Regions from separate parts of the Paraconexibacter sp. AEG42_29 genome, predicted to be linked through region 1. Evidence: riboswitches for the same ligand, from Rfam matches in the RefSeq annotation. Region 1 holds a riboswitch; the other holds the start of a gene.
What was found. A riboswitch is a leader RNA that binds a small molecule or an ion and turns the genes downstream of it on or off. The one in region 1 is predicted to bind cyclic di-GMP.
Positions count from the first base shown of each region.

Region 2: another riboswitch for cyclic di-GMP. It lies ahead of DSM112329_RS02075 (hypothetical protein); the one in region 1 lies ahead of DSM112329_RS15505 (type II secretion system protein).

Region 1 covers NZ_CP114014.1:3,176,745-3,187,248, forward strand. Annotated here, with positions in the region: gene pilM (pilus assembly protein PilM) at 1-927, opposite strand, end outside; gene DSM112329_RS15490 (prepilin peptidase) at 1,154-1,909, opposite strand; gene DSM112329_RS15495 (prepilin-type N-terminal cleavage/methylation domain-containing protein) at 1,966-2,394, opposite strand; gene DSM112329_RS15500 (hypothetical protein) at 2,533-4,212, shown strand; gene DSM112329_RS15505 (type II secretion system protein) at 4,271-4,714, opposite strand; cyclic di-GMP riboswitch class I at 4,807-4,888, opposite strand; gene DSM112329_RS15510 (type II secretion system protein) at 5,107-5,547, opposite strand; cyclic di-GMP riboswitch class I at 5,640-5,721, opposite strand; gene DSM112329_RS15515 (type II secretion system protein) at 5,890-6,330, opposite strand; cyclic di-GMP riboswitch class I at 6,423-6,506, opposite strand; gene DSM112329_RS15520 (prepilin-type N-terminal cleavage/methylation domain-containing protein) at 6,914-7,702, shown strand; gene DSM112329_RS15525 (prepilin-type N-terminal cleavage/methylation domain-containing protein) at 7,699-8,523, shown strand; gene DSM112329_RS15530 (hypothetical protein) at 8,514-10,226, shown strand; gene DSM112329_RS15535 (acyltransferase) at 10,267-10,504, shown strand, end outside.
Region 2 covers NZ_CP114014.1:425,008-435,511, forward strand. Annotated here, with positions in the region: gene DSM112329_RS02045 (right-handed parallel beta-helix repeat-containing protein) at 1-929, opposite strand, end outside; gene DSM112329_RS02050 (ROK family protein) at 1,007-1,960, shown strand; gene DSM112329_RS02055 (DUF2470 domain-containing protein) at 2,219-3,028, shown strand; gene DSM112329_RS02060 (DUF952 domain-containing protein) at 3,194-3,535, opposite strand; gene DSM112329_RS02065 (XRE family transcriptional regulator) at 3,669-4,235, shown strand; gene DSM112329_RS02070 (benzoate/H(+) symporter BenE family transporter) at 4,232-5,422, shown strand; gene DSM112329_RS02075 (hypothetical protein) at 5,495-6,529, opposite strand; cyclic di-GMP riboswitch class I at 6,543-6,618, opposite strand; gene DSM112329_RS02080 (sigma-70 family RNA polymerase sigma factor) at 6,743-8,347, opposite strand; gene DSM112329_RS02085 (hypothetical protein) at 8,388-8,822, opposite strand; gene DSM112329_RS02090 (TetR family transcriptional regulator) at 8,853-9,500, shown strand; gene DSM112329_RS02095 (hypothetical protein) at 9,549-10,504, shown strand, end outside.

The DNA.
Region 1 (10,504 bases):
CGCGGCGAAACCGGCGACGGCCACGGCGGGCCCGGTCAGGACGCAGCGCTGCACGCTGGCGGCGGCACCGGAGCCCTGGTGGAAGTCGACCGAGTTACGGACCTCCCCGCCGATGCGCCGTACGCCGTCCATCAGGATGGCGCGAGCGTCATCGATGATGTCGCGGTCGTCTGCGTAGCCCTTGAGCATCTCGACGGGCTGCTCGAGGCCGACGTGGACGAGCCAGCCGGAGGCGTGCTCGAGCGTGAGGCCGCGGCGCTCGGCGAGCTCGACGGCGAGCGCGTCCAGACCGCCGCCGATGACGCGGGTGAAGGTGCAGACCGTCCCCTGAGCGACGGCAAGATTCGTGACGCCGGCGACCGAGACGTAGACGACGGTCTCGCCAGGCTTGCCGTGGTGGTGCAGCGCACGGACCATGCCGAACGCCGCGAGGTCGATGCCCTCCGGCTTCAGGCCGGCGTCGCGGACCGCCGAGAGGACCCGGTCGATCATGTCGCGGCGGGCAGCGACGACGGCGACACGCTGGCGGGGGCCGGCGTCGGTGTCGATGATGTCGAGGGCGCGGAAGTCGAGGACGGCCGAGTCGAGCGGCATCGGGATCTGGTCCTGAGCCTGGAAGCGGACCGCGGTAGCGAGCTCCTTCGGGTCCTTGATGACCGGAAGCTCGATGACGCGCAGGACGATGCGCTGGTTGGCGATCCCGATCCGGACCCGCTTGTCGAGGTCTTTGTGGTCCGCGAAGAGGGTCCGGAGGACTTGCGCCAGTCCGGCAACGTCCTGCACCTCCCCGTCGCGGATGACGCCCGGCTCGAGCGGCGCATAGGCCGCAGTCGTGACGGAGAGGGCGCCATCGGTACCGACTGCAGCTGCCGTGACGGAGCTGGGGTCGATCTCGAGGCCGGTCAGGTGGGGTGTGCGCTTGGCCATGGGGTGAATGGTCCTGCCTGCGTTAGGGGGTCCCGTTGACCCCTCGTGAGAGACATCGGCACCTGGTCTCGTCTGTCAAGACCGGATGCTTCCTCCCTCCCCCTTTCGTCCAGACGGCCCCAACTCTTGAGCCTGTTGGACGACGAAACTGGCCTCACCGACGCGAGATCCCTGGGTGTCCACCTCACCGGTTCCCGGGCGAACGCCCGTTGCGCCGGCGCCGCGGTCAGAAGCTGTCGGCGTACGCGTCGACGAGGTCGTCGCCCACGAGGAAGGCGATCAGACCGCCAAGGGCGAGGAACGGCCCGAACGGCACCCGCTTCTTGCGGCCGGCAGCCACGCCGACGCGCGCCATGATCGCGCCGCCGACCACGACGCCGGAGATCAGCGCGATGAAGATGCCCGGAGCGACCGCGCGGCCCAGGTAGAGCCCGAGGACGCCGGCCAGGCGCACGTCGCCGAACCCCATCCCGCCGGGCTTAGCGATGTAGGCGACGTAGAAGAAGAGGAAAGCAGCCACGCCAGCGATGAGATGCTCGGGCAGGTCGCCGGCCTCGAGGACGGCGAGCGTGACGAGCGCAGCGCCCGCGAAGGGGTACACGAGCGCGTTCGGGATCCGTTGGACGTCGAGGTCGATCATCGTCACCGGCACCAGGAGCGTGACGAGCAGGATCCCGAGGGCGATCTGCGTGGTGTCGTCCCACGCCACCGCAACGACCAGCACGTAGAGCGCACCGGTCGCGGCCTCGATGAGCGGATACCGCGGGCTGATCGGCGCCTTGCAGCTCCGGCACTTCCCGCGCAGCTGCAGCCACCCGAGGACGGGGATGTTGTCGTATGGCTTGATCGGGGTCTCGCACTTCGGGCAGTGCGACGCGGGGTGCGACAGCGACTCGCCCCGCGGGAGCCGCCAGATCACGACGTTCAGGAACGATCCGATGGTGACGCCGAACACGGCGGCGAAGACGAGTGCGGCGAACATGGTGGCGACCGTATCGGTCGGCCGCAGTCAGCTCTTGACCGGCGCGGCCGGCGCGGTCACCAGGACCCGTTGCGGCAGCCGCCCGAGTCACTCCCGGTCGACGTGCAGGTCCGCACGACGCCGTCCGCATCCCGGGTCAATGTGAACCGGTTGCCGGTCGCGGAGACCCCGGACACCTCGAAGCTGTCAGCGGTGCTCTCGACCACCGCACCGTCGATACCGCCGCTGTCGAAGCCCGGCGCGCCGGTCTCGCATGCGGTGTAGTCGCGGGCGAGCGCGTGGCACGCCTCGACCTGCGAGACGAGGTTGCGGACGTCCGACTTGGTGGCCGTGTCGTGGGCCTTGTCGGACTGGCCGACGAACGACGGCAGCGCGATCGCAGCCAGGATGCCGACGATGAGGATCGTCAGCAGCAGCTCCGGCAGCGTGAAGCCGCCGTCCCGGTGTGCGCGCTGGGCGTCGTCCGTAGTCCCGGGCTTCCTCACGATGCTCTTGAAGTCGACCGATCGCGCGCTGGTGCCGAGTGGCGCACCCCGTGGGTGGACGTCTGACCTAGTCAAAAAGTGCAGGGCCGGAGCGGACGCCCGGTACGCTTGCTCGCGACGTGACGCGACGGACACAGCTTGATCCCTGAGCCCAGCTCACCGCCGCGGGACACCTCCTCGCCGCGCGGTCGTTCCCGGACCCGCGTAGCCGCCCGGTCGTCGCTGCTGGCCGCCGCCGCAGTGGTCGTCTTCTACGCAGCCTTGTACGCCCTCGCCCCGACCGACCGGCCGGTGATCATCGCCGACTCGCCCGGGTACCTCGCCGTCGGGCGGTGGCTCACCGGAGCGGGCGAGATCCCGCAGCAGCTGAGTCCGTTCTACTCGTGGTTCTACGGCGCCGTGTTCGCCGTCCCGTACTCGATCACGCCGGACCTCGACGTCGCGTACGCATTCGGCGTGGCGCTGAACTGCGTGACCGGTGGCGTTCTGTTCGTGCTGCTCGACCGGATCGTGCGGCGCGCGTTCCCGGACCTCGCCCCGCGCCTGGCGACGGTGCTCGCGATCAGCGGCGCGTGCTGGGCCGGGGTGTCGATCCAGGTCGGCCAGATCTGGCCGGAGATCGTCCTGGCCGCGATGGTGGCCGGCTGGACGCTCGCGATCCTCCGGCTGGGCGCGGGAGCCGCACGGGCGCCACTGGAGCTCAGCCTGATCACGGTGGTCATGTTCGCGACCCACCACCGGATGGCGGGGGCGATCCTGGTCGCGGGCGCCCTCCTCGCATCCCACGCGCGGCGGACAGGGCTGCGACAGGTGGTGGCACCGTTCCTCGTGCTGGCCGGCGGGCTCGCGCTCACGCTCCTCGTCGATCGGGTGGTGAAGGACGCGCTGTACCCGCGCGGCGCGGCCGACGTCCCGTTTCGCCTCGCGCTCGACGCTCCGGATCTGGTGCTCCAGGTCTTGATCGGCGAGCTCTGGGCCACGGCGGCTGCGACCGGTGGCCTCATCGCGCTTGCCAGGTCCTTCCCACGGGAACGATCGATGGTGCTGCCCGCCCTCGGGGCGGCGTTCGTGCTCACGGCTCTTCTCGGTGCCGCCCAGCTCGGCGCTGCCCTCGAAGCCGGGGCCGCGTTCCGCGGTGACTTCTTCGCGTACGGCCGCTACGTCAGCCCGTTCGTCCCGGTGCTCGTGGTACTCGGTGCGGCGCGCCTGGTCACGTCGCGTCGGTGGAGCGTCGCCGGTGTCGCTCCCGCGGCAGTGATCATCGCGTCCGCGCTCCAGCTGACCGTCAATGGGACGACCCTCGGCGGGTTCACCGTGCCGCTGCAGGTGTCCGGTCTCCTGGGCATGGGGATCTTCGGGGTGCCGCTCGACCTCGTGCGGCCGTCGCTGCTGGCCTGCGGGTTCGCGGTGGCGCTGGCAGTCCTGACGGACCGTGTCCGGCCGGGGATGCTCGCCGGAACGATCGCCGCGGTGACCCTGCTCGTGGCGGCGGGCGGCGCCGAGCGGATCTCGAACTACCTCGGCCGTGCGGACGACGGCGGGGACCACATCGTGTCCTTCCTCGACACGCTGCCTTCCGATGTGCCGGTGTACGTCGACCCCTCGACCGGATCGGGCACGTTCGAGCTGCTGCAGATGATGCGCCCCGCGCGACGGTTCCGTGCCCAGGCGGCGGACGCGCGCAGTCCGATGGCCTACGTGGTCCATGGGCAGCTGTGGTCGCCGCCGCCGCGCGCCGAGGTGACGACAGTCTCCGATGTCGGGGCGTTCCAGGTGCTCTCGTGCGTCGGGGACCAGTGTCCGCGACCCACCCGTTAAACGCCGCGAGGCGGGCCCGTGGGCCCGCCTCGCGGATGAAGCTCGATGGGGCCTGGGGCTACCAGACGCCGCCGGCGGGGCAGCCGCCCGTGCCGGCCGTGGTGCAGGCGCGGGTGTAGGAGCCCGGCGAGCCCGAGGTCTTCGTGATCGAGAAGACCTGCGTGTTGGCGGTCGAGGACACCGCGTTGATGGTGTAGCCCGCGCCGCCGAGGCCGGTGACCGTGACGGCGGAGTCGCCGGCGCCGAGGACCTGCGGGTTCGTCGCGCAGGCAGCGATGACCGTCGCGGTCGCGCCGGTGCCGTCCGCCGCGCAGGACTCCATCTGCGTCACGGCGTTACGCGCATCAGACTTCGCGGCGGAGTCCTTGGCCTTGTCGGACTGACCGAGGAAGGAGGGCAGGGCGATCGCGGCGAGGATACCGATGATCAGGATGACGACCAGGAGCTCGATGAGGGTGAAGCCCTCGTCGGAGTTCTTCTTGGCCAGCAGGTTACGCAGCATGTGAATCCTCCAGGGATTGCAATGAGTGGACCGATCTGAGTGAGTCAGTAACCCGCGGTATCCATCTGGCCGTGGGGGTCCACTTCAACCCCGGTGGCAACCCGGCTGCCTCGCTCGTCGCGAGGCCCTTGGGCTTTGCGTCCCACCCTCACGAGTGGTTTGCCGTTTTCACCTTAGGACTGCTCAATACCCCTATCGGAGGACTGTCGCGCGGACTAAAGCCCTTCCCCACAATTTCTTTTGGACTGGACGTTTGTTCTAGGTGGACGACCCCAGCCTGCCCAGGTACCGCGGGCCCGCGCAACCGCAGCAAGGGCTCACGGAGGCCGGTTTAACGCCGCGAGGCGGGCCCGTGGGCCCGCCTCGCGGATGAAGCTCGATGGGGCCTGGGGCTACCAGACGCCGCCGGCGGGGCAGCCGCCCGTGCCGGCCGTGGTGCAGGCGCGGGTGTAGGAGCCCGGCGAGCCCGAGGTCTTCGTGATCGAGAAGACCTGCGTGTTGGCGGTCGAGGACACCGCGTTGATGGTGTAGCCCGCGCCGTTGGTCGTGACGGTGACGGCGGAGTCGCCGGCGCCGAGGACCTGCGGGTTCGTCGCGCAGGCAGCGATGACCGTCGCGGTCGCGCCGGTGCCGTCCGCCGCGCAGGACTCCATCTGCGTCACGGCGTTACGAGCGTCCGACTTCGCGGCGGAGTCCTTGGCCTTGTCGGACTGACCGAGGAAGGAGGGCAGGGCGATCGCGGCGAGGATACCGATGATCAGGATGACGACCAGGAGCTCGATGAGGGTGAAGCCCTCGTCGGAGTTCTTCTTGGCCAGCAGGTTACGCAGCATGTGAATCCTCCAGGGATTGCAATGAGTGGACCGATCTGAGTGAGTCAGTAACCCGCGGTATCCATCTGGCCGTGGGGGTCCACTTCAACCCCGGTGGCAACCCGGCTGCCTCGCTCGTCGCGAGGCCCTTGGGCTTTGCGTCCCACCCTCACGAGTGGTTTGCCATTAGCACCTTGGGACTGCTCGAGGCCGCTATCGGTCGATGTGCGCGCGGACTTGAGGCCCGGTGACGTGCTCCTCCGGAAACTGGACGCTCGTTCGATGTCGGACACCGTGCGTCTTAAACGCCGACGAGGCGGGCCCGGGGGCCCGCCTCGCGGATGAAACTGATGGGGTCTGGGGCTACCAGACGCCGCCGGCGGGGCAGCCGCCCGTGCCGGCCGTGGTGCAGGCGCGGGTGTAGGCGCCCGGCGAGCCGGCGGCCTTGGTGATGCGGAAGACCTGCGAGGCCGCCGTCGAGGACACCGCGCTGATGGTGTAGCCGGAGCCGTTCACGGTGACGGTGACGGCGGAGTCGCCGGCGCCGAGGACCTGCGGGTTCGTCGCGCAGGCAGCGATGACCGTCGCGGTCGCGCCGGTGCCGTCCGCCGCGCAGGACTCCATCTGCGTCACGGCGTTACGCGCATCAGACTTCGCGGCGGAGTCCTTGGCCTTGTCGGACTGACCGAGGAAGGAGGGCAGGGCGATCGCGGCGAGGATGCCGATGATCAGGATGACGACCAGGAGCTCGATGAGGGTGAAGCCCTCGTCGGAGTTCTTCTTGGCCAGCAGGTTACGCAGCATGTGAATCCTCCAGGGATTGCAATGAGTGGACCGATCTGAGTGAGTCAGTAACCCGCGGTATCCATCAGGCCGTGGGGGTCCACTTCAACCCCGGTGGCAACCCGGCTGCCTCGTATTGCGGACGAGGCCCTTGGGCTTTGCGTCCCACCCTCACGAGTGGTTTGCCGTTAGCACCTTGGGACTGCTCAATTGCCCTATCGGACGACATTCGACCGGACTAAAGACCATCCCCGGAAATTGTTCGAACCTGGACATCTGTACTAGGGGCCGCACCCCAGCGCGGTGGGCGTCCGGGTCAGCCGGCGCTGTCGGCCCGGCGGGCCGCCTGCGCGTCGTGCGCGGGTATGAAGGTGCCGGAGCCCTCGCACCACGGACAAGGGACCTCGTGTGCATCCCCGCCCAGCTTGGAGCTGAGGCGGCCGGTGCCGCGGCACGGCGAGCACGGGGCGGGATCGGGCGAGGGTTCGTCGGTCACGGGGCGCGGAGCGTAGCGCCGTGACGTTGCTCGCGACGCGAGGTGGACGTTCGGCAATCCGCCCCTCCCCACTATTGGGGATGCAGGCTCGCTGCCGATAAGAGCAGTGTGAAGGACAACGGCCACCCCACCCGCACCGACGCAGGCTTCACGATCGTCGAGGTCATGGTCGCGATGATGATCCTGCTGGTCGGGGTCCTCGCGATGCTCAACTTCACGCTCTCCGGCGCGAGCAGCACCGGGAAGACCGCCGCTCGCGAGCAGGGCACGAACGTCGCCCGCGAGCTCATCGAGCGCAGCCGACAGGTCCCCTACGCCAACGTGACGGCGACCACAGCTCCGGCGCAGCTCCGGGCGACGCTCCCTGACGCCGGCGCGCTCTCGGGCTCGTCGTTCGCGGTCACGCGGCGCGGCACCACCTACACCGTCTCCATCGCGGCCTGCTCGATCGACGACCCCTCGGACGGCGTCGGCGTTGGTGACGCCACGTACTGCGCCAACCCGAACGGCTCGGCCGGCCCCGGCAGCGCCGCCACGAGCACCGCGGTGGGCCTGAACGTCCTGGGCATCTCGGTCGCCGCCGGCGGCAGCCTGCTGAGCACGGTCTGCAACGCGCTTGGCACCAACTCCACCATCCTGAACGCCGTCACGGCCGCGGTCAGCGCCATCGCGCCCGTCTCGGCCTGCACGAGCACGTCGGGGACGGCGGCGTTCGACAGCCGCCCCGACGACCTGCGCCTGGTCCAGGTCACCGTCAACTGGACGAAGGGCACGGCGCAGACGCTCCGGCAGACGACGCTGCTCACGAACCCGCTGCCGAACGACTGCCCCATGGCGCTCGCCCAGGTGACCACCGCCACCCCCCTGCCCTCCGGCTGCCCCACCCCCACCTCATGACTCCACCCCGCCCACGTCGCCGGGACGACGACGGCCTGACCCTCGTCGAGCTCCTCATCGCGATGTCGTTGTCGACGATCGTGCTGCTCGCGACCTTCCAGTCCTTCGACGTCTTCTCGTCGGAGACGACGAAGCAGACGCGGCAGACCGGTGCCAACGACACCGCCCGCGCGACGATGGACAGGGTCGTCGACGACCTCCGGGGCGCGTCCACCATCCGGACTGCCGCTGCCAACGACCTCGTCTACTCCGTCGCCACCGCCACCGGGTCGCGGTCCGTCCGCCTGTGCGTCACCGGGACCACGCTCTACCAGTCCAGCTCGACCACCACCACCACGCCTGGCAGCGCCTGCGGCGTCGCCGGGACCGGCTGGACCCAGGGTGTCGTCGGCACGGTTCCCGCCGCGGGCACCACGGGCTTCACCTATGACGGTGCCGCGTCGTCCGCGACGCCCGCGGCCGTCAAGTCCGTCGGCATCACGCTGAACATCGACGCGACCAGCGCCAAGTCGGTCGCCACGAGCACCCTGCGGGCCAGTGCGACCGTGCGCCGGACCGCCGGTCAGCTGCCGATCTCCGACGGCGACGTCAAGGTCGACTGCAACAGCACCGGGCCGCTACTGACGCTCGGCGCCGGACTCAGCGGGCTGAACGTCGCGAGCGTCACCTACGCCAGCACCGGCGGGGTGACGCTCGGAACGGGCGTCACCGGAACCCCGGTCCAGCTGACGATCCCGAAGGCAGTCACCACGATCCTGGCGACGATCACCGACACCGCCGGCATCACCACCACGATCCCGAAGACGGTCGAATGCAACTGATCAAGCAACCCCGGTACGACGACCGCGGCTCAGCGCTCTTCACGGCGCTGATGAGCACCCTGGTCATGCTCGCTCTCGGGCTGGCGCTGCTCGCGGTCGTCGACACCCAGGCACAGCAGTCGACCACCGAGCGCACGCGCGATCGTGGCTTCAATCTGGCCGAGAGCGTGCTCACGAGCGAGGCATTCGTCCTGGGTCGCAACTGGCCCGCGTCGGCGGTCACCTCGGGTACTGGCACGACGTCCGTGCCCGTCGAGCGCAACTGCTCGGACGCCGCCGCCGGCGTCAGCGGCAACCTCAGCACCGCGGCTGCAGCCGGGACCCCGGCGGCGCTCATCCACGGGACGCTCCGCGCGAGCTTCACGGACGCGGCGTTCGCCGGCGCCACGTGGCAGGTCAACGTCTGCGACAACGCCGCCAGCGCAGTCTGGGACGACGCGCTGCTGACGAACGGCACGAAGAACTGGGACAAGAACGGCGACAACAAGGTCTGGGTCCGCGCGCAGGCCACCGTCGACGGCCGCACCCGCGCGTTGGCCGGACTCGTCCAGGTCCGTAGCACCGCGGCTCTGCCCTCGAAGTACGGACTCGCCACCGGCAACGTGACCGACGACCTCGGTAGCACCGTCAACAACCTGTCGACGAACGCGCTCGGCGGCGTCCTGTCCGGCCTGCTCGGGACCACGCCCACGGTCGCTCCTGACCCGACAGCGCCGGCGCCGGCCAGCGGCGTGACCGGGCTGCGGTGTGGCGTCACCGACATCCAGGACGGCGCGCTCTGCATCACCGGCACGATCGCCTCCGTCAGCGCGCTCCCGGTCGTCAGCAGCCTGCTGACCGGTAACGCGATCACGCAGATCCCGACCGTGCAGTCGACCGACGACGAGACGATCGCCCAACTTCGCGCTCAGGCGGTCGCGTCGCATACCTACGTCGCGACGTCGCCGGGCAGCGCGTCCTACGCCTCCGCTCCCGCCTGCAACCTGACCGGGTCCACCGCCCCCGCGGGCACACGCTCCAGGAACACGATCGTGTTCATCGAGCAGGTCGGAACGACCGGGACCAGCGGCACCGCCGGCGGACCCGGCGACCAGTACTGCTTCGTGAACGTCGGCAGCCCCGGCCTCGCCTACAAGGCCCTGATCGTGGGCAGCGGCCGCGTGATCCTGCGAGGCAACAACACGCCGACCGCACCGGCCGGCACCGCGACCACCCCGAGCAACAACATGTTCTACGGCGTCGTGTACGCGCTGAACCGCCAGCGCCTGACGACGGCCCAGGGCGGCCGCGGGCTCGGCGACGCCGCCAACAGCCGCGAGGTCCTGGTCATCGATCAGGGCGCCCACGTGAAGGGCGCAGTCCACGCCGACGGCAAGAGCGCGAAGGTGACGATCGTCCCGCCGCCGCTGACGGTCAATACCAACGCGCTGGTCGACTCGCTGATCCCGTGCACAGGGCTGGTGAGCTGCCTGCTGAACACCACGGTGAAAGTCGTCGGCGGCGTGCTTGACATCGTGAACCGGTTGATCAGCGAAGTCGGGCTCGGACCCGTCGTCAACGGACTCCTCAACCAGCTGAACCCCCAGCGCGCCTCATACGGCTCGGCCATCACGTCCGATGTCGCCACGGCGAACGCGCTCACGGTCTACAGCGCCTCGGGCGTCATCCCCGGCACGTTCAAGGACCTGAACCCCACCGGGTAGACCGCACCGCCGCACCCGAGCGCGCTGCTAGCTTGACCGCGTGGCGAGCAGCGCGCCCTCCAGCGGTCCCCCACGCCAGCACGCCCTCGACGGCCTGCGGGCGGTCGCGGCGATCAGCGTGCTCGTCTACCACGCCTGGCTGTACACGCTGCCCACTGTCAGCTCAGGTCGTAAGTCGACCACGAGCGACTACTGGTGGCACGAGCTCCGGCTCGGCCTGGTGCTGTTCTTCGTCCTGAGCGGGTTCCTGCTCTACGGCGCCTGGGTGCGCAGCGCGA
Region 2 (10,504 bases), 2.8 Mb from region 1:
CGTAGGAAGTAGATGTAGGAGAGGCCCTTGGCGTTGATCGAGGGCAGGACGACGGAGTCCGGGCCGCTCTCGGCCTGGACGATCACCGGGTGCCGGGCCGTCCCTTGGCGGTCCTCCCAGAAGTTCGGAGCGTCCGCGGCGGTGACGGTGCCGGGACGGATGCGGATGCGGACGCCGCGGGTCAGCGGCCTGCCCTGCGGGATCCGCGCCCAGGCCTCGGCGAGCCGCCGGACGGGATGCGTGCTGTCGCCGCTCGCGCCGTCGGAACCGCTGACCGGGTCGACCCAGATGTCCGCGACGTCGACGGTGCCGATCGCGTAGGCGCCGTCGGTCAGCGTGCCCGCCGGGATGGTGGTGGTGCCCGGGGGCTGGGTGGTTCCGCCGCCGGCCGCGCCGGGGCCTGGTCCGCTCGTCGTCCCGCCGGACCCGGGTCCTGTGCCAGTGCCCGCGCCGGGACCCGGGGCGCCGGGAGCACCGCCGCCCTGGGATCCGTCGCCGGCCCCGGAGCTGCAGCTGTACACCCCGCGGCGGGCCCGCCTGGCCGCAGCCGCCGCGACCGCGAGGGCCTTTCCGGGCGAAGCGGCCGGCAGCAGGAGGCCGCGACGCAGGACCGTGGCCGCGACGTCCTTCCCGGCCCGCCGCGCGGTGACGGCCCCGGCCGGGCCGCGCAGGACGAGCGTGCGCCCGACGAGCAGGCTGCGCAGCGCGCCGACCCCCTCGAGGTCCCGGCAGCCGCCGGCGGCCGGCCGTCGTACGCCCTTCAGCCGCACCACGGTCCGGCGGCCGCGCTGCTGCACGGTGATCGCCCCGCTGTCGCTGACCCGGACGACCTTCACCGTGCGGGTGGCCGGCGCGCCCGTCGCGACCGGGGCCGTGCTGCCGAGGGCCGCGACGGTGATCGTCGCGGTGAGGATGGCGAGCGGACGCACACCGCCCGGTATCGGCAGCCGGGAGCGGGCGCTCAACCGGTCTTGTGGGTCCGGCGGACACCCGCCAGGATGCCGGGATGACGCTACGTGGCGGGATCGACCTCGGCGGCACCAAGATCCAGGCGGTCGTGGTGGACGCAGATCACGCCGTGCGCGGGCAGGCGCGCCGGCCCACCCCGGTGACGGGCGGGCCGCAGGACGTCGCCGACGCGATGGCGGCGGCGCTGACCGACGCGGCGGACGCGGCCGGCGTCGCGCCGTCGGACCTGGCGGCGATCGGTGCGGGCTCGCCGGGCGGCGTCGACGCCGCGGCCGGCACGGTCAGCGCCGCGGGGAACCTGCCGGGCTGGTCCGGGACGTTCGCCCTGGCGGGGGCGCTCCAGACGGCGCTCGGGCCACGCGTCGCGCTCGGCAACGACGTCAACGTCGCGACCGAGGCCGAGTTCCGCCTCGGCACCGGCCGGCCCTACAGCTCGCTGCTCGGGGTCTTCTGGGGGACCGGCGTCGGCGGCGGCATCGTCCTGAACGACGCGCCGTGGTTCGGCCGCGGGGCCGCCGGCGAGATCGGGCACGTCGTGGTCGAGCGTGGCGGCCGCCGCTGCCCCTGCGGGCGCAAGGGCTGCATGGAGGCCTACGCCGGGCGCTCGGCGATGGAGGCACACGCCCGGCGCCGCGTGGAGAAGGGCGACCGCACGAAGCTGTTCAAGCTGATGGAGGAGCACGGGCGCCCGCGGCTGACGAGCGGGATCTGGGCGCGGGCCCTGGAGGCCGGGGACCACCTCGCCGAGGAGCTGATCGAGGAGGCCATCGCGGCCCTCGGGGTTGGCGTCGCGTCGACCGTCAACGTGCTGGATGTCGAGGCGATCGTGCTCGGTGGCGGGATGGGCGTGCGGTTCGGGGAGACGTTCATGCCACGGCTGCGCGAGGCGATGGCACCGCACCTGTTCAGCGACCAGGACCCCCCGGTCCTGGAGGTCGCGGCGCTCGGCGACCTCGGCGGTGCGATCGGTGCCGCGCTGCTGGTCGCCTGACCGGCCGGCCGCCGGAAGCTCCGGTGCCGCGTGTCCCGACGCGCCGGTCTTCGACCTGATGGCGAGCCAAGCCGCAAAATCGCCTCAGCCGGCGCCGCGCCCGCTCAGCAGGTCGCGAGCGTCGGTTTCCCCGCGTCCTGGGACGGGGAGACGGACGGTCGGAGGGGGGATGGGCGGACGGCGGCACCGAACGTCGGTTTCCCCGCGTCATACGACGGGAGAACCGGCCGTCGGTGGCGGGGCCGTACCCTTGCGGACGTGAGCCCGACCGACCATGGGGACCCCGGCGACGCGCCGACCGTCCCGCCGCCGCTGACCCCCGTCGCCGACGACCGGCGCCCGTCGCCGGCCGAAGAGGCGCGGACGCTCGCCGCCGGGACCAACGTGGCGACGCTGGCATCGCTCACCGGCGACGGCGAACCGTGGGCGTCGTTCGTGACCTACGGCGTCCTTCCCGACGGTGCGCCCGTGCTGTGCGTGTCGCGGATGGCCGAGCACGGCCGCAACCTCGCGGACGACCCGCGCGCGAGCGTGGCGATCGTCCAGCCCGACCCGCCGGGCGACCCGCTCGCCAGCGCGCGGGTGACCCTGGCCGGTGCCGTCGAGCGCCCGGCCGGCGACGAGCTGGCGGCTGCCCGCGAGGCCCACCTCGCCGCGGTTCCCGCCGCGAACGTCTACATCGACTTCACGGACTTCTCGCTCTGGGTGCTGCGCGTGCAGCGGGTGCGCTGGGTCGGGGGCTACGGCCGGATGGACTCGGCGGACGCGGCGTCCTACGCGGCGGCCCGGCCGGACCCGGTCAAGCCGGGCGCCGCCTACGCGGTCCAGCACCTGAACGAGGACCACGCCGACGCGCTGCTCGTCATGGCGCAGCAGCTGGGCGGGTTCCCGGACGCCACCGAGGCCTCGTGCACGGGCGCCGATCGCTACGGGCTGGACCTGCGCGTCGTCACCCCGCGGGGGTACGCGGTGACGCGCGCCGGCTACGCGGAGCCGCTCGACGACGCCCGCGGCCTCCGCGCCGCGACGGTCGAGCTGACGCACCGCGCCCGCGCGCTCGCGGGCTGAGCGCCTGCTGACAGGAGCCTGCTCGCCACACCCGCGGCCGCGCCCGCACCCGCGGCGGCACCCGGCCGGCCGGGTGCCGCCCTCTGCGGACACGCGCTCGATGTGCCACCACATGCCACCCGCGCACGTGCTGGCACATCGACGCGGGATGAGGCGTCCGCCGGGTCAGTCCTCGTCGTCCTCGTCGTCCGCGAACTCGGCGTCCGCCAGCGCCACGGCCAGCGGCCGCACGTCGGTGACCGCGTCCACCGGGAGCTCGCCGTACAGGTGCGGGAAGTCGTCCCCGACGTCGACGGCGCGCTCGACCACGAACCGCAGCCCGTCCGGGTCGACCGTCAGGACGAGGACGTCGTTGTTCGGCGCGGGGTAGAAGCGCTCGACCACCCCGGCCAGCTGCCGTGGATGGCAGCAGTGGATGAACGGGTCCGGCCCGGGGACGGGGTAGACCCCGGTGCCCTGGGCGTCGTTCCACGGTCCGGTGCGGGTGAGGTGCAGGATCGGCGGCATGGCGCACGACCCTACGCCCCGCGGCCGGCCGCCGGCCCGTCGAGCGGTCATCCGGATTTTCACCACCGCGGGGGATGGGGAACCCGGGGTCAGCTCCGAAAGGGGGGCAACTATAGTTGTCGCGGAGAACACTATGGATGACGAACCGACCCAGCTCTCAGCCCGCATCGGCGTGGCGGTCCGCTACCACCGGACCGCGCGCTCGCTGTCGGTCGCCGACCTGGCGCGCGCCACCGGGCTGTCGAAGACCATCCTCGGCCGGATCGAGAGCGGCGCCGGCAACCCGTCCGTGCAGACGCTCTTCAGCATCGCGCGGGCGCTCGACCTGCCGCTCAGCGCGCTGCTCGAAGCCGAGGTGGCGCCGCGGGTCAGGGCGATCCCGAGCGGGTCGGGCGACGCGCTCCCGACCGCGGCCGGCACCGTCCACCTGCTGCACGCCGACGGCCGGCCACGGCGCACCGAGCTGTTCGACATCACGTTCGGCCACGGGACCGAGCAGGCGTCGGACGGCCACCTCCCGGGGACCGAGGAGGTCGTCGTCTGCCTCAGCGGGCGGCTGCGCGCCGGGCCGCTCGGCGAGGAGGTCGCCCTCAAGCCCGGCGACGCCGTGTGGTTCGCCGCCGACACGCCGCACCGGTACGTCGCCGAACGCGACAGCCGCGTCCTGGACTGGATCTCCTACCCCGTCCCCGCGTCATGACCCGGCGGGCGGACCTGGCGCAGCCCGTCGCGGCAGGGGTCGTCGCGTCCCTGGTCGGTTTCGCGAGCTCGTTCACCGTCGTGCTGACGGGCCTCAACGGCGTCGGGGCGACGGACGCGCAGGCGGCGTCCGGCCTGCTGGCGCTGTGCGTGGTCATGGGGATCGTCGCGATCGGGATCGGCCTGCGGCTGCGCGTCCCGGCGAGCATCGCCTGGTCGACGCCGGGGGCCGCGCTGCTGGCGACGGTCGGCGTCCCCGGCGGCGGCTGGCCGGCCGCAGTGGGCGCGTTCGTGATCGCCGGCGGGCTCACGGTCCTCGCCGGCCTGTGGGCGCGCCTCGGCCGGCTGATCGCGGCGATCCCCGGTCCGCTGGCGAGCGCGATGCTCGCCGGCGTCCTGCTCCCCATCTGCGCGGGACCGGCACGGGCGGTGGTCGAGATCCCCGCGCAGGCCGGACCGGTCGTGGCGACGTGGCTCGCCCTCGTCGTCCTGGCCCGCCGCTGGGCCGTGCCAGGAGCGCTCGTCGCCGCGGCGGTCGCGACCGCGCTGGGCGGCGGCTTCGACGCCCCCGACGGCGGGCTGCTCGCCCGGCCCGAGCTCACCACGCCGGCCTTCACGCTGGGCGCGCTCGTCGGCATCGCGCTGCCCCTGTTCATCGTCACGATGGCCTCGCAGAACGTGACGGGGATGACCGTCCTCGCCTCGTTCGGGTACCGCCCGCCGCTGCGGCCCGTGCTGCTCAGCACCGGGGCGGGCTCGATCCTGTCCGCGCCGTTCGGCGGCCACGCGATCAACCTGGCGGCGATCACCGCCGCCCTGTCGGCCGGTCCGGACGCCCACCCGGATCCCGAGCGGCGCTGGGTCGCCTCGGTCGCGGGCGGGGTCGTCTACCTGGTGCTCGGGCTCGGGGCGGGCCTGGCGGTCGCGCTCGTGTCCTCGGCGCCGCCGGTCCTCGTGCAGTGCGTGGCCGGCCTGGCGCTGCTGGCTCCGTTGGCGGGCGCGCTGGCGGCGGCCGTCGCCACCGAGGCGACCCGCGACGCGGCCGTGGCGACGCTCGTCGTGAGCGCGTCGGGCATCACCGCCTTCCAGATCAGCGCGCCGTTCTGGGGGCTGGTCGCGGGCCTACTGCTGTTCGCCGTCCAGCGCGGTGTGGCTGCGCGGGCCATGCCGACCGAGCAGCGCGCCTGACGAACGACCCCGGAACGACGAACGCCGCGGCAGGTGCCGCGGCGTCGCGCCGAACCGGGTGCTGCGGAGGGGCTACCGGCCGAGCAGGCCGCCGAAGAGGCCGCCGCCGCCGCCGAGCAGGCTCGACAGGCCGCCCAGGATGCCCGAGGGCAGGCTCAGCGGGATCTTGATGAGGCCGGACAGGAGCCCGCCGCTCGACGCGTTGCCCGCGCCCGTGGAGCCGGTCTCGGTGCCGGCGGCCGGGGTGTTGTCGCCGAGGAAGCCGCCCAGCAGGCCGCTCAGGAGGCTCTGGCAGATGCCGGTGGCCTGCTTGACGCTGTTGGTCGCGGCCGTGATGGCGACGCCGGTGATCTGGGTCAGCATCGGGATCAGCTCGTGGATCGTCGACGTGATGGAGCCGAGCGCGGTGCTGATCTGCGCCTCGGTCTGGGCCGGGAGGACCGGGAGGAGCTTCGTCAGCTCGGTCAGGCCGGTCTGCAGCGCGGCCGTCGCGGTCGACAGCGCGGTCTGGATCAGCGTGCCGACCTGCGCCGGGAGGTCGTCGATACCCGCGATCGCCGCGATCTGCTGGACCTGGACGGGCGCAGCGGCCTGCAGGGCGGCGAGCGCCTGGGCGGCCAGCGCCTGGGCGCCGCCACTCAGCTCGTTCACGAGGGCGGTGAGCTCCTCGACGAGCTGCGCGTGACCGGCGGCGGTGCCGGGCAGCGAGCCGGCGAGCAGCTTCTGCAGCTTCTCGTCGCCGGTCGTCGGGACGAGGTTCGAGAAGCGCGTCAGCGACTCGCCGAGGGCGCCGGCGGCGGCGGTGATCGACCAGACCGCGGTCTTGGCGGCAGCGGTGCTGTCGCCGGCGCCGGCGGCCAGCTGGCGGGCGCCGCGGGACGCGACGACGGCCTCGTGGCGGGACGTCTTGAGCGCCTTGCGGGCGGCGGCGACGTCGCCCTTCTTGGTGGCGCGGGTGACCTTCTTCGCAGCGGACTGCGCCTTCGCGATGTGCTGGCTGACCGAGGCCTGCGTCGCCTTCGGGGCGGCGTCGGCGGCGGCCGGCAGGGCCACGGTGAGCAGTGCGGCGCTGGTGAGGAGCGCGGCGAGGGGGGTACGACGGGGCATGGTGGATCTCCTTGTGGGTAACTGGGCGGCCTGCGTGCAGGCCCCTGGTTTTGCGTCCCCGCCTCGCAGCGGGTTTGCCTTTTTCCGACCGGCCGATCTGACCGGGGGAGGCGATGAGCCTCACCAGTGAAGAGGGGAGGCGCACCGTCGATGTGAGGTGCTACTTGGAAAACTTTCCGCAGGTGGCGCGTAGGCGCTACTGCGGACGGGAAGCTACGGCTGGCTCTGGGGGTGGATCAGCCGCTTCAGCGCTTCGAGCTGGGCCTGGACCCCGCTCAGCGCCGTGTTCGTCACGTTCTGGACCGTCTTCTGCACGGCGCTTAAGGTCTGCTGCGTCACCGCGAGCGACCCTTCGACCACGTTCTTGACCGCGTCGCCGGTCTGCGCCGTCAGCTGCGCGACCACCTCGCTGGTCTTCTTCTGCAGCTCGCCGGCGAGCGCGGCCTGGGTCTTGTTGGTCGTGCCCCCGGACATCGAGACCGGGGTCGCGGCGACCGTGCTGGGCGCCGGGGACGGCGTGCTGACGGCGGCGGGGGTGGACGTCGTCGCCTGTGCGGCGGGGTCGGCGGGTGCGGTGCCGCCGGCCGCGGTGGTCGACGTGGCGGCCGGGGCCGCGGAACCGCTGCCCGTGCGCGCCGGGATGCGGACGGCGACGGCGCTCCCGCCGGACCAGGTCCGCGCGGGCTTGGCCTTCGCCTTGCTCGCGGCTGCGCCGGTCGCGGCGCGCGCCGGCGCCTTGGCGCGGACCTTGCGCGCGGACGGCGTGGGGGCGGCGGTCGCCGAGGGCGACGCCACGGATCCGGACGGCTGCGGCGCCTGGGCGACGACCTCGACGCGCGGCTTCTTGGCCGGTGGGTGGACGACGACCTGCTCGCCGATCGCGCCGACGCCGACCAGGGCCGCGGTGCACGCGACGGCGCACTTCGCGACCCCGGCGCTGCCGAGGCTGCCGAGCCCGAGCGACCAGCCGCCCGCGGCGACGCCGGCCCCGCCCGCGGCCACGCCGCCGCCGGTCACGATCGCGAGGGCGCCACTGCCCGAGGCCAGGGCCGGAGCGAGGGGGAAGAGGAGTGCGAGGTCACGGCGGCGGTCGTCGATGCGCCCGGCGAAGCCGCGGCACCCGGTGCAGTCCGAGAGGTGCGCCTGCACGCGGCGGCCACGCAGCTTGCGGCGGTCGCCGCTGTCGATCAGGGCGCGCACGTCGCTGCAGCTGTCGCGGCGACCGTCGCCGACGTCGACCAGGGCGGTGCGCGCCTCCAGGACGGACTGGCGGGCGGCGGCGGGGGTGGTGTCGAGCGCGATCGCGATGTCCGCGTAGCCCAGGCCGCTGAGCTCGCGCAGCATCAGCGCGCTGCGCTGGCGCAGCGGGAGCCGGCTCAGGTCGCCCACGAGCTCGCGCAGCCGCTCGCGGACGCGCTCGTCGTTCGGGGCGGCGACCTGCAGCAGCGCCTCCTCGCCGTCGGGCCCGTCGAACTGCCGGGCCGCGGCGTCCTGCCGGCGGCGGCGGGAGAGGTCGAACGCCTCGCGCTGGGCGATGCGGTAGAGCCAGGGACCGAGGGCCTGCGGCGTCGAGCGGCCGCCCTGCAGCGCACGCAGCGCGGCGGCGAGGGCGTTCTGCGCGGCGTCCTGGGCGAGGTCGTCGTCGAGCAGGATCCCGCGGCAGTACCGCACGAGCGGGGCGTGGTAGCGGGCGAAGATCTCGTCGAACGCGCCGTCCGCGCCGGTGATCGCGCCGCGGACGAGGGCGTCGTCGCTCGCGCTCGGCCAGCGCGCCTCGCGGGAGCGGGGACGGACGCGGGTTTCGTCGAGCAGGGCCACGGGCGATCTATCGGCACCGTGAGCCCAATCCTTCAATAGGTCATTTCTCGACGATCATCAGGGCCGGGTCGGCGGCGCCATCGGGGATCACGCGGTAGCGGCCCGGGGCGACGTTCCGCAGGAGCTTGCCCGTCGCGGCGCCCGGGGTGACGACGACGCGCGTCCGGGTGCCGCCGGCGTCGACCACCACCCCGTGCGGGCGCCCGTCGAGCGAGACGACCTCGAGGTCGACGACGCGCCCGCGGCCGAGCTTCACGCGCGCGACGGCCGGCGTGAGCCCGTCCGGGCCGAACGTGAACACCGCGGTCGGGATGGTCTCGGTGGCCGGGGTGTCGTCCGCGCGAGTGGTCGCGGGGACCGTCCCGGCCCCGGTCCCCGCCGTGCCGACCGGGTCGTCCGAGTCCCCGCAGCCGCCGACGCCGACGACGACCAGCGCCGCCAGGATGGGGGGGATCGCGCGGGAACGTGCTCGCATCGCGGGCCGAGGATGGCAGACTCCCGCCGCATGGCGGGCGAGTCAGGCACGGAACCACGGCGGCAGCAGCGGGGGGTCGAGCGCCGTGAGGCGATCGTCGAGGCGACCCTGTCGATCCTGGAGGCCGAGGGCCTGGAGGGCGTCACCCACCGGCGCGTGGCCGACGCGGCCGGGGTCCCGCTGGCCGCCACGACCTACTACTTCTCCTCGAAGGACGACCTGATGCAGGCTGCGATGGCGGCCCTCATCGACCGTGAGGCGGCGATCTTCGGCGCGATCGCGACCGGCGTGACGACCGCGGGGGCGATGTCGATCAACGAGGGCGTCGAGGCGCTGATCGCCTATCAGCGCTACCTCCTGCGGGAGAAGCGCATGGCGCAGTTCGCCGAGTTCGAGCTGTTCCTGCGGATGGCCAGGACCACGCCGGACGACGACACGCACCGCGGCTGGCCGCAGGCGTTCCGCGAGGTGGCCGAGGTCGCGCTGGAGCGGCTCGGGGCCGCCGAGCCGCGGCGCGAGGCGCACGCCCTGGTCGCCCTCATCCACGGGCTCGTCCTCCACGCGCTCACCGCTCAAGACCCCGACGCGTTCGCCGATGACGTCATGGCGCCCGTCCTGCGGGCCTGGTTCGCGCAGGTTGTCGGGGCGACCGACGTAGTTGCATCGAAAGCCGACTGATGCAAGGGTGAGAACCGGCACGGCCGTACCACTCTTGGAGGAGTAGCTGTGAAGCGCACAACGTTGGTGACCGCACTCATCTGTGCGGCGCTCGGGGTCTCGGGGACCCAGACCGCCGTCGCGACCGCCGCGACGAGTTCCGCGACGAAGAAGGCAGCGGCGAAGAAGGCCGCCGCCAAGAAGGCCGCGACGAAGAAGAAGAAGCAGCTGCTCGTCTGCCGCCGCGGCTGCCCGTACTCGACGATCCAGAAGGCTGTGGACGCGGCCGCGAAGAACGCGACGGTGAAGGTCAAGCCGGGGACCTACGTCGAGGGCGTCGTCCTCACCGGCCACGCGAAGGACGGGATCTCGATCGTCGGCCTCGGCACGAAGCCGCAGGAGGTCGTCCTCGAGGGCAAGGGCGCGAAGCGTGCTGACGGCAACCCGGCGCAGAACGGCATCTTCGTCGACGGCGCCGACAACGTGACGATGCGGAACATGACGGCCCAGAACTACCCGGCCAACGGGTTCTTCGTCCGCAACTGCAACGGCTACCTGATGGACCACGTGGTCGCCGGCTTCAACCGCGCCTACGGCCTGTACGCGTTCAACTGCATCGGCGGCCGCATGACCTACTCGGTCGGCTACGGCCACGGCGACAGCGCGTTCTACGTCGGCCAGACGCCGTTCCAGGACAAGCCGGTCCCGACGATCCTGGACCACCTCGAGGGCTACGAGAACGTGCTCGGCTACTCCGGCACGAACTCGAAGTACGTGGACCTGCGCAATTCCGAGTTCTACAACAACGGTGCGGGCATCGCGCCCAACACGCTGAAGTCGGAGAAGTTCCCGCCGGCCGCCGACGGCATCGTCCAGGAGAACCTCGTCTACTGGAACAACTTCAACTACTTCAAGGCCGGCTCGTCCGTGAAGCCCCTCCCCGCGGCGACCGGCGGCTTCCAGTACCCGACCGGCGTCGGCATCGTGCTGCTCGGCACGACGCGCTGGAACATCAAGAACAACCT